2 regions of the Lysobacter arenosi genome follow, and region 1 is predicted to be linked to the other one. Evidence: predicted binding sites of a transcription regulator. Region 1 holds the regulator's gene; the other holds the start of a gene.

Region 1 (5,541 bases):
CCGCGCGTGACCAGTTCCAGCGCCAGCTCGCTCTTGCCCGAGCCCGACTCGCCGGTGATCAGCACGCCGATGGAATAGATCTCCATGAACACACCGTGCAGCGTTACCCGCGGCGCCAGCGTGCGCGCAAGGTGGTACTGCAGGTGGTTGAGCAGTTCATGCCCGCGCCGCGGCGAGATCCACAGAGGCGTCTGGCTTTCCTGCGCGGCGATGCGCAGGTCTTCGGGGCAGGGCTGGTCCTTGCTGATCACCAGCGCCAGTGGTCGGAACTGGATGATCTTCTCGATCGTCTCCCAGCGCAGCCGCGAGTCGAGCGCGTCGAGCCAGGCCAGTTCCTCGGTGCCGAGGATCTGCACCTTGTTGGGATAGATGGCGTTGAGGTAGCCGGCCAGCGATGGCCGCCGCGCCACAGTGTTGACCGCTTCGAGCACGCGCCGGCCGCCCTGTTCGCCGGCAAGCCAGCGCAGGCTGAGGCGATCGCGTTGTTGTTCGAACAGTTCCCCCGCACTGATGCTCGTGCTCATTCGGGCCTCAGGCGCGATTGCCCGGCGGGCGACGGACGCCCGCGCGGACAGGTGTACTGGACAAGTTGCGCGACCGCGGCCGCGCTCAACGATTCATCCAGGGGCATGGAGTTCGGAGGGGGTCAGCCGAAGCTGTCGCTGCGTGCGGCGCTTTCGCCGCGGTGGTGGTCGACGACCTTGCTGCGGTGTTCCTTGAGCAGTCGGTCGAGCTTGTCGGAGAGCAGGTCGATCGCGGCGTACATGTCGATTGCAGCGGCGTCGGCGTGGAGCGTGCGGCCGGCGATGTTGACGGTGGCCTTGGCGCGGTGGTTGGGCTTGTCGAGGCTGAGCTGTGTGCGGACGTCGAAAGCCTGTTCGCAATGCCGTTCCAGTCGGGCCAGCTTGCTTTCGACGTAGTCACGCAGTGCCGGTGTGACTTCGATTTGCTGGCCGTAGGTTTCGATACGCATCGGAGACCTCCTTTACGTCGCAACGGGAAGACAGGATGGCACGACCGGTGCGATGTGCAAGTGGCCACCGTTCGCAGTTTGGCCAATGTGGCCCGGAAAGCCTTGATCCGTAGATGATTTTGGCAAGTTTCATCAACTCCTTAACGCGGACCTGACAAGTTCAGCTGATGCGGACGCGATCCTGCGAAGAGGGGATGCTCATGGCCTCGCGGTACTTGGCCACGGTGCGCCGCGCCACTGGCACGCCTGTTGCCTTGAGCGTCTCGGCCAGGCGCGCGTCGGACAGCGGCTTGCGCGGGTTCTCGGCCTCGATCAGGCGGCGGATCATCGACTGGATCGCGGTGCTGGAGGCTTCGCCGCCGGCGCCGGTGTCGATGCCAGAGGCGAAGAACGCGCGCAGCGGTATGGTGCCGCGCGGCGTGCGCGCGTACTTGCGCGCGATCGCGCGCGACACGGTGGATTCGTGCAGGCCGACCTCGGCCGCGACCTCGCGCAGCGTCAGCGGCCGCAGCGCGCTGTCGCCGAACTCGAGGAAGGCCGCCTGTTGCTTGAGCAGGCAACGGGCGACCTTGATCAGGGTCTCGCCGCGGGCCTCCAGGCTCTTGAGCAGCCAGCGCGCTTCCTGCAGGTGGCCGCGCAGGTAACTGGCGTCGGTGCCGCTGGCGTGGCGCACCATGCTCTCGTAGCCGCGATGGATCGCGATGCGCGGGCGCATGCCGTCGGCGAGGGCCACGCGCCACAGCCCATGCTGGCGCCAGATGACCAGGTCGGGGGCGATGTAGGTGTCGCTTGCGATCGCGCCGATCTGCGCACCGGGTCGCGGGTCGAGCGAGCGCAGCAGGTGGACCGCGGTCTCCACTTCGCCCAGGTCGAGCCGCATCTCGCTGGCAAGACCTGCCACGCCGATCTTGGGAAGGCGCTCGAGCGGACCATTGGCCAGCTGATGGGCCAATGCCTTGCCAGGAGTCTCGTTGGCGAACTGCGCCAGCTGCAGCCTCAGGCATTCGCCCAGGTTGCGCGCGCCGACGCCGACCGGATCGAACTGCTGCACCTGGTGCAGCACGGTGGTGATCTCTTCCTCGCCGGCCTCAACCGCCGGCGCCAGCGAGGCGGCGATCGACTCCAGCGGCTCGCGCAGGTAGCCGTCGTCGTCGATGGCTTCGATCAGGGCGACGCCGATCAGGCGGTCGCGCGGCGACAGCGGGCTCAGGTGCAGCTGCCAGAGCAGGTGGTCGTGTAGCGTGTCCGATTCGGCGACCTGCTCGGCGACCGGCGAATCGTCGTCGTTGTCGGCCGGGCCGATGCGCTCGTACCACGGCTCGCCGTCGTTGCTGCCCCATTCGGCCTCGGGCGGCAGGTGCTCGCTGGTGTCTTCATGCGACGACGAATCGCTTGCGCCGTTGCCATTGGTGACGCTGATCGCGACTTCGGTCCAGTCCAGCAGCGGATTGCTTTCCACTGCGGCCGCCAGTTCAGCTTCAAGCTCGACCGCCGACAACTGCAGCAGGCGGATCGCCTGACGCAGCTGCGGTGTCATCACCAGCTGTTGTCCTAGTGCGGCTTGGAGGCGGGGCTTCATTGTCTGAGACTAACGCGACCGGGGGAGGTCGACGGCCGTGCCGCGTTCGTCGCGATGCGCACTCCGCGCACCGCATCCTTCGTTGACTGCAAATTACAGTCGGAAGGTTTCACCCAGATAAACGCGTCGGACGTCGGGATTTGCAAGCAGCGCATCGGGTGCTCCCTGCGCGAGCACGCCACCTTCGTTGAGAATATACGCCCGATCGCAAATACCCAAGGTTTCGCGCACGTTGTGATCGGTGATCAGCACGCCGATGCCTCGATTCTTGAGGTGGCGCACGATTCTCTGGATCTCGCCGACCGAGATCGGGTCGACACCGGCGAAGGGCTCGTCGAGCAGCATCAGCCTGGGCTTGGCCGCGAGCGCGCGGGCGATCTCGACGCGGCGGCGCTCGCCGCCGGAGAGGCTGGCGCCGATCTGGTCGGAGACGTGGGTGACCTGGAGCTCGTCCATCAGGCTGCCCAGCTCGCGCTCGCGCCCGGCCTTGTCGAGGTCCTCGCGCAGCTCCAGCACCAGGCGGATGTTGTCGGCCACGCTGAGCTTGCGGAACACCGACGGCTCCTGCGGCAGGTAGCCGACGCCGTACTTGGCGCGGGCGTACATGGGCTCGGAGGTGATGTCCTTGCCGTCGAGGACGATCTGGCCGGCATCGGCCGGGACCAGGCCGACGATCATGTAGAAGCAGGTGGTCTTGCCGGCACCGTTGGGCCCGAGCAGTCCGACGACCTCACCGGCATCCAGGGTCAGGGCGAAATCCTTGACGACTTCACGGGAGCGGTAGGCCTTGCGCAACCCCTGGGCGACCAGCATCAGCCGCCTCCCTGCGAGTTCTTGGGCAGGATCCGGATCTTGACCCGTCCGGCGTCCTCGCCGCCGCCCTGCACCTGGCCGGTCTTCATGTTGTAGATGACCCGTTCCCCGGCGATCGAGCCGCTGGGCTGGCGGATGTTGACGCCGCCGGTGAAGACCACGATTTCGGACTTCAGGTCGTAATCGACCTTGCTGGCGACCGCATCCATGGCCTTGCCGTCGTCGAGCTCCTGCTTGAGCTTGACCGGCGAGCCGGTCAGCACCGCGCGCACGGGGTCGCCGCCACTGGAGTGGATGACGGCCTGGTTGGAGCGGATGTCGAGCGTGCCCTGGGTGATGATGACGCCGCCACTGAGCGTGGTCGGGCGGCTGTCGTCCATCGAGTAGTCGCTGCTGCCAGCGTCGATGTCCATCGGCTTGCTGCGGTCGCTGGTGCGGGCCAGCGCGGCGGCCGGGGCCAGCGCCATCACTGTCGCCAGGCAGAGCGTCGACAGGCTAGCGAACAGATCGGTCATAGCGGGCCTTGACGTCGGAGTTGAGGATGATGCGCTTGGCATCCAGGTCGGCTTCCAGCCCTTGGCCGTTCAGTATAAAGCCCGGCTGGGTGACCGTTACCTTCGCGGTCGAAGTGGCGCGCTTGTCGTCCGGGAAAACGTTCAGGTGGTCGGTCGTGATCTTGACCGGTTTGCCATCGGCGTTGGTGCTGTGCGCGTCGACGCCGCCGCGCAGGCGCACTTCCTCGCCCTTTTCACTGACCCAGCCGGTCTTCGAGCGCACTTCCCACGGGGTCGCCTTGCTGCCGGCCTTGGGCGGAATCACGAACAGCGGGGTGGCGATGTCGAGCGTCTTCACCTTCGGATCGCGCTCCATCTTCGGCGCGATCAGGGTAAACGCTTCCGCGCCCTGCTCGTCGAGCACGGTCAGCTCGAAGTCGTGCAGGGTGTAGTCAGGTCGATTGGCGTCGCCGCCAGCGAGCGAGTCGCGGTCGCGCTGGGACCACAGGGCCCAGGTGCTGAGCACTGCGCCGACGAGCAGCAACAGGAAGATCACGACGCCGCGTCGGGTCATGCGTTGCCCTCGATGCGGGTGCCTTCGACCTGGCTGACCTGGGCCAGCAGCGTCTCGGCGTGGCCCTGCGCGGCCAGCAGCAGGTCGCACAGTTCGCGCGCCGCGCCATGGCCGGCACGCAGGCTGGTGCGCCAGTGGACACGGCCGGCGACCCAGGGATGGGCATTGGCCGGGGCGACGGCGAGACCTGTCTGCAGCATCACCCGGAGGTCGGGCAGGTCGTCGCCCATGAACGAGACCTGGTCCATGGCGATGCCCAGGCGCGAGGCGATGTCGCGCACGCAGGCGAGTTTGTCGGCCACCGCCGTGTGCGCCTCGGTGATGCCCAGGTCGGCGGCACGACGCAGCGCAACCTCGCTGGCACGGGCAGTGACGAAGGCGACCGTGATCCCGGACTTGCGCAGCAGCACCAGGCCCTGGCCGTCGTGGACGTGGAAGGCCTTGAGCTCGCGACCCTCGCTGTCGAAGAACAGGCGACCATCGGTCAGCGTGCCGTCGACATCGAAGCAGGCCAGGCGGATGCGCGCCGCGCGTTCGCGGATGTCGGCCGGATAGTCGTTGAGGTGGCTGTAGGTCATGTGGCGGCCGTTCGTGGGGCTGGGGAGCATGGGTCCTTAGACCACCCGTGCGCGCAACAGGTCATGAATATTGAGCGCACCGACCACGCGGCGGCCTTCGTCGACCACCAGCAGGCCGCTGATCTTGTGCGCCTCCATCAACTGCGCGGCCTCGACCGCGAGCGAGTCGGAACCGATCGTCTTGGGCGAGCGCGTCATCACTTCGGCGATGCGGGTATGGCGCAGGTCGACGCCGGCATCGTCGAGGGTGCGGCGCAGGTCGCCGTCGGTGTAGAGGCCGAGCAGGCGGCCATCGTCATCGACCACGGCGGTCATGCCCAGGCGCTTGCGGCTCATCTCGATCAGCGCCTCGCTGATGCTGGCATCGGCACTGATCCGCGGCACGTCGTCGCCGGCATGCATGATGTCGGAGATGTGCAGCAACAGGCGGCGGCCAAGCGCGCCGGCGGGGTGCGAGCGGGCGAAGTCATCGGCGGTGAAGCCGCGCGCGTCCAGCAGGGCCACGGCAAGCGCATCGCCCAGCGCCAGCG
Region 2 (5,541 bases), 860 kb from region 1:
CGCGGTCTCGCCCGAACCGCCATAACGCGTCTCGGCCGTGGGTTCGCCGCGGAACGTCAGTACCTCGCCGTCGGCGGAAGTCAGCGTCAGTTGCGGCTCGGCATCGCTGCGCAGCGCGATCGTCTGCGCTGCCTCCAGGCGCTTGCCGATGGCCTGGTCGAGTGCCATCAGCTTCGGATCGGTGCAGGCCATCAGCGTCGCGGCCATGCGCGCCACCTGCAGGCGGTCACCGCTGATCGTGTAGCCGCCGCCCATGCGGTTGCAGGCGTTGCCGACGCTGACGCGACCGTCGCGGAAATCCAGCTGCAACGGTTTGTCGGCGCGGGCGAACAGCGCCTCGATGCGCTGGCCCTTGGCATCGACCGCCTGCTCAAGCTGCCAGTGTTGGCTGGCCAGCGCGGCCTGGTCGATCGACGCGGCGGGTGCACTCGTCGCCACCGGTGCCTGAGTGGCGGTTGGCGTGGTTGCCTCCGAAGGGGTCGGCGCCTTGGCGCAGGCGGCGAGGGCCAGGGGAAGGGCAAGCAGCATCAGTCGGTTCATTGCGGTCTCCATTGCGGGTGCCAATGGGAACGCAAGACGACCTAAAACGGGGTGAAGGCGCGCGAAGGCGCGCCGGTAAGGATTCAGCTTCCGGTCGGAACCAGCAACAGCAGCGCCGCGCCCAGCACGAAGCGATAGATCGCGAACGCGGTGAAGCGATGGCTCTGGATGTAATGCAGCAGCCACTTCACCGCCACGAACGCGGTGATCGCCGAAGCGACGAAGGCCACCGCCAGCGCGGTCCAGTCCTCGTGCGCGGCCTGGCCGTTGCCGATCACGTCCATCAGTTCGTACGCGGTCGCCGCGAACATGGTCGGGATGCCGACCAGGAACGCGAACTCGGTGGCCGCCGCACGCGAGGTCGTGCCGGCCAGCAGCGCGACGAAGATCGTCGCCGCCGAACGCGACGTGCCCGGGAACACGCCGGCCACGACCTGGGCAATGCCGACCAGGATCGCCACCGTCCAGGTGATCGCAGCGCGTTCGCCGAGCTTGGCCGCGCGCTTGGCGGCGAAATGCTCGGCCGCGATCATCCACAGGCCACCGAGCACCAGCGCCCATGCGATCGGCGTCACCTGGTCGGGCAGTTCGAAGCCGAGCTTCTTGACCACGATGCCGAGCACCGCGGTCACGCCGAACGCGGCGGCGAGCTTGAACGCGTAGTCGCGCGCCTGCGCCGGGGTCAGCGCCATGCCGGCCGGGCTGTGCCCGGCGCTGGCGCCGCGGCCGATGAAGCCCATCGCCAGGTCCCACAGGCGTTGCCGGTAGATCAGCACCACCGCGAGGATCGCGCCGGCCTGGATCGAGATGTTGAACAGATCGCTGCGGTGGCCGAGCCAGCGTTCGGCAATCAGCAGGTGGCCGGTGCTGGAGATCGGCAGGAACTCGGTGATGCCTTCGATGATGCCGAGCAGCAGCGCGGCGAGCAGATCAGTCATGCAATGGGCCGTCGGAAGTGTGTGGGGGCGGGGTTCGCGCGACGCGGCAGCATACCGGATCGGCATTTGCACCCGGTTGAGGCATCGAGAGGCCGGCAAGGCCTGACGCCCAGTCGGTTCGGGCCGTGGCGTCGCGTGAAGAGCCGCGAGGCCTCATATCTCAGAACAATCTGATTCCTCGGTTGGCGCAGAGGTACCACCATGTGACGACTGAATCACACCTTGACCAATGGGCCGGAGCAGGATCAGCCGTGCTTGCGCTGGCTTGCCAGGATCCTGTTCACTTCCAGTGTTAGCCCTCATGACCAATCCCTGCAATCGCCGCTTGCGGGCCTGCTTCGTCGCCTTGTGCCTGGCCATGGTTTCGCAAGGAGCCGCGGCCATCAGCTGTTCCGCTCCACTGCCAATCACGGTCAATATCCCCAGTGTTTCCGTTCCGAGCAGCCTCCCGATCGGGCAGGCCATCCCGGGCGCGCTGGCCAGCTACGCAATCCCGGTGAACTGCATCAACGGCCCCCCTGCTGCCGGCAGTCGCTGGTATCTGACCAACAACGGTGGCCAAGGAGGATTCAACCTGTACCCGGGATTCACCGACGTCTACACCTGGGGCGGCATGAGTGGGGGGCTTGGTTTCCGCTTGCGTGACGCCAGCGGAAACATACTGGCGCCCATCGACTACCAATATTCCAGATCTACATTCAATCTGGGCCCCGCCAGCGCTGGCGCAAACACCCTCCAGGGCTCTTTCGAACTGGTCAAAGCCGCGAGCATCGTCGCGCAGGGCAGCGGCACCTTGCCGACGTCAGCCCATATACCCAACCAAGCATGGGCCAACGGCGGCTCCGCCGGCAACAGTACCATCCGCCTTCAATACACGATTCTGCCAACGCCGGTTGCATCGTGCAGTGTCACCCAATCCAACATCTCGGTGGCGCTGGGCACCGTCAGCGGCTCGTTGCTGCCGAGCATCGGTGCGACTTCCAACGCTGCCCCGTTCAACATCTCGCTGAACTGCGAAAGCGGTAGCAATGTCAGGATCAGCATGACGGACGCGACGCTGCCGTCCAACGAGTCCACCACGCTCACGCTGTCCGCCGCGTCCACCGCCTTAGGTGTCGGTGTCCAGATGCTCTACGCAGGCGCACTGGTCAAGTACGGCCCAGCGCCCAACTCATACACCACCAGCTCGGTTCCAAGCACCAACAGCATCAGCCTGGGGGTGCAATCGGGCGCGGTGCAGATTCCATTCCAGGCTCGGTTTGTCCGGACAGGCAGCACAGTGGGCGCCGGCACGGTGCAGGCGCTGTCAACGTTCACCCTGTCGTACCAATAGGCACACGCAGTCGGTGCGGATTGCGCGTCGGAGTACGGGCCGAGCACGTGCAACAGTTCATAGCGCGACGCGGCGGCATACCGGATCGGCGCCTGCACCGGATTGAGGCATTAGTCCTTCCTGGCGCACCACAATGGTGCGATCTCGTGCCCTCGCTGCCAGCGCCTGCTTGAAAATCAATGCCTTACGATGCTGCAAAAGTTGGCACGGTCATTGCGTTCGTATAGACAAGTGCGGCCCACGCGGCCGGCTTTTCCCGAATTGTCATTCCCCTGTCCCGGAGTACCCATGTCGCTCGAACACGTAGAAAAGCTGATCAAGGACCACAAGGTCGAATTCGTTGACCTGCGCTTCGTCGACATGCGCGGCGTGCAGCACCACGTGACGTTTCCGAAGTCGATCGTCGAGCCGGGCCTGTTCGAGGACGGCAAGATGTTCGACGGTTCCTCGATCAGCGGCTGGAAGGGCATCAACGAGTCCGACATGGTCCTGCTGCCCGACGCCAGCACGGCGTTCCTGGACCCGTTCACCGCCGACCCGACGCTGGTGCTGACCTGCGACATCCTCGACCCGGCGACCATGCAGGCCTATTCGCGCGATCCGCGCGGCGTCGCCAAGCGCGCCGAGGCCTTCCTCAAGTCCAGCGGCATCGCCGACCAGGCCTTCTTCGGTCCGGAACCGGAATTCTTCATCTTCGACTCGGTCCGCTTCGCCAATGAAATGGGCCACACCTTCTTCCACATCGACTCGGAAGAAGCGCACTGGAACTCCGGCCGCGAATACGACGGTGGCAACACCGGCTACCGCCCGATGGTGAAGGGCGGCTACTTCCCGGTCGCACCGCTCGACTCGCTGCACGACCTGCGCGCCGAGATGTGCAAGACGCTGGAACTGGTCGGCATGGAAGTGGAAGTGCACCACCACGAAGTGGCCAACGCCGGCCAGTGCGAGATCGGCACCAAGTTCAACTCGCTGGTGAAGAAGGCCGACGAGCTGATGACGATGAAGTACGTCATCAAGAACGTCGCCCACCGCAACGGCAAGACCGCGACCTTCATGCCCAAGCCCATCGTCGGCGACAACGGCAGCGGCATGCACGTGCACCAGTCGCTGGCCAAGGGCGGCGTCAACCTGTTCACCGGTGACGGCTACGGTGGCCTGTCGCAGATGGCGCTGTGGTACATCGGCGGCATCTTCAAGCACGCCCGCGCGCTCAACGCCTTCACCAACTCGGGCACCAACAGCTACAAGCGCCTGGTGCCGGGTTACGAAGCACCGGTGATGCTGGCCTACTCGGCCCGCAACCGCTCGGCCAGCTGCCGCATTCCGTTCGTGTCCAATCCGAAGGCGCGCCGCATCGAGATCCGTTTCCCGGATCCGATCCAGTCGGGCTACCTGACCTTCGCCGCGCTGATGATGGCCGGCCTGGACGGCATCAAGAACCAGATCGACCCGGGCGCTCCGAGCGACAAGGACCTGTACGACCTGCCGCCGGAAGAAGAGAAGAACATCCCGACCGTGTGCCACAGCCTCGACCAGGCGCTGGAAGCACTCGACAAGGATCGCGACTTCCTCAAGGCCGGCGGCGTGTTCACCGATGACTTCATCGACGGCTACATCGCGCTGAAGATGCAGGAAGTGACGCGTTTCCGCGCCGCCACGCACCCGCTCGAATACCAGATGTACTACACCGTCTGACGCCTTGCTCCCTCCCCTGCGAATGCAGGGGAGGGTTGGGGTGGGGTGCTCTTCGCCTCCTCCCTGCCGTTTCAACCAATCCACGAGGTAACCCAGATCGACGGGCTGCGCCCGCCGCAAGGCGAAGTGCGTCCCAGTGATGGCGCGGGAGACGACACCAACGTCCGCGTTGCAAGAGCACGAAGCAATGACCGGGGAGGGGCCACCGCTTATGAGGAGCCTGCGTCATGTCGTCTCGAACCACTGCAAGCAAGACCTGCGCTGCAACCATCGTCTCCATCGCGCTTGTCGGGATGGGAATGGCCAACGCATACGCCGGCACGTCCGGCTCACTGGCACTGACCAGTGATTACCTTTTCCGCGGCATCTCGCAGAACAACCAGGAACCGGCCCTGCAGGGTGGCATCGAATATGCCGCCGACAGTGGCTTCTACGTCGGCAGCTGGGGCAGCAACGTCAGCTGGCTGTCAGACACCAACGTCTTTCCCGATTCGATCTCCAACAGCGTCGAGCTCGACTTCTACGGTGGCTACCGTGGCAAGTTCGGCGAGAGCGTGGGCTTCGATGTCGGTGCGTTGTACTACTGGTATCCCGGTGACTATCCCTCGGGCTTCAACAGCCCAGACACCGGCGAAATCTACTTCGGCATCAGCGCCGGCGTGTTCGCCGCCAAGTACTCCTACGCCCTGACCGATCTGTTCGGCTACGCCGACTCCGACGGCAGCGGTTATCTCGACGCGGCGGTGAACTGGGAGTTCGTCCCGACGTGGACGCTCAACGCCCACGCCGGCAAGCAGTGGATCGAGAACAACGAGGACTTCGAGTACGTCGACTGGAAGCTCGGCGTCACCAAGTCCTTCGACGGCGGCTTCGCCATCGCCCTGGCCTACCTCGACACCGACGCCGAGGAAGCGCTCTACACCAACCGCTACGGCAACTACCTCGGCGAAGACACCGTGGTGCTGACCCTGACCAAGACCTTCTGAGCGTGCCATCCAACTGACGTGCGATCCAACTGACGAGAGCCATCCA

Evidence for each region. Region 1 encodes sigma-54, which starts transcription at its own class of promoters, with help from an activator protein. Its sites were predicted from a motif close to TGGCACGNGCNTTGC; they were not measured.
Region 2: the regulator sigma-54 is predicted to act here: its motif matches at 3,014-3,028, upstream of glnA (type I glutamate--ammonia ligase).

The regions. Positions count from the first base shown of each region.
Region 1 is NZ_CP071517.1:36,076-41,616, forward strand. Features, by position in the region: gene hprK (HPr(Ser) kinase/phosphatase) at 1-524, opposite strand, end outside; gene hpf (ribosome hibernation-promoting factor, HPF/YfiA family) at 647-973, opposite strand; gene HIV01_RS00205 (RNA polymerase factor sigma-54) at 1,134-2,552, opposite strand; gene lptB (LPS export ABC transporter ATP-binding protein) at 2,646-3,365, opposite strand; gene lptA (lipopolysaccharide transport periplasmic protein LptA) at 3,365-3,880, opposite strand; gene lptC (LPS export ABC transporter periplasmic protein LptC) at 3,861-4,433, opposite strand; gene HIV01_RS00225 (KdsC family phosphatase) at 4,430-5,011, opposite strand; gene HIV01_RS00230 (KpsF/GutQ family sugar-phosphate isomerase) at 5,048-5,541, opposite strand, start outside.
Region 2 is NZ_CP071517.1:3,128,440-3,133,980, forward strand. Features, by position in the region: gene HIV01_RS14395 (META and DUF4377 domain-containing protein) at 1-540, opposite strand, end outside; gene HIV01_RS14400 (undecaprenyl-diphosphate phosphatase) at 624-1,478, opposite strand; gene HIV01_RS14405 (fimbrial protein) at 1,780-2,811, shown strand; gene glnA (type I glutamate--ammonia ligase) at 3,100-4,509, shown strand; gene HIV01_RS14415 (TorF family putative porin) at 4,737-5,495, shown strand.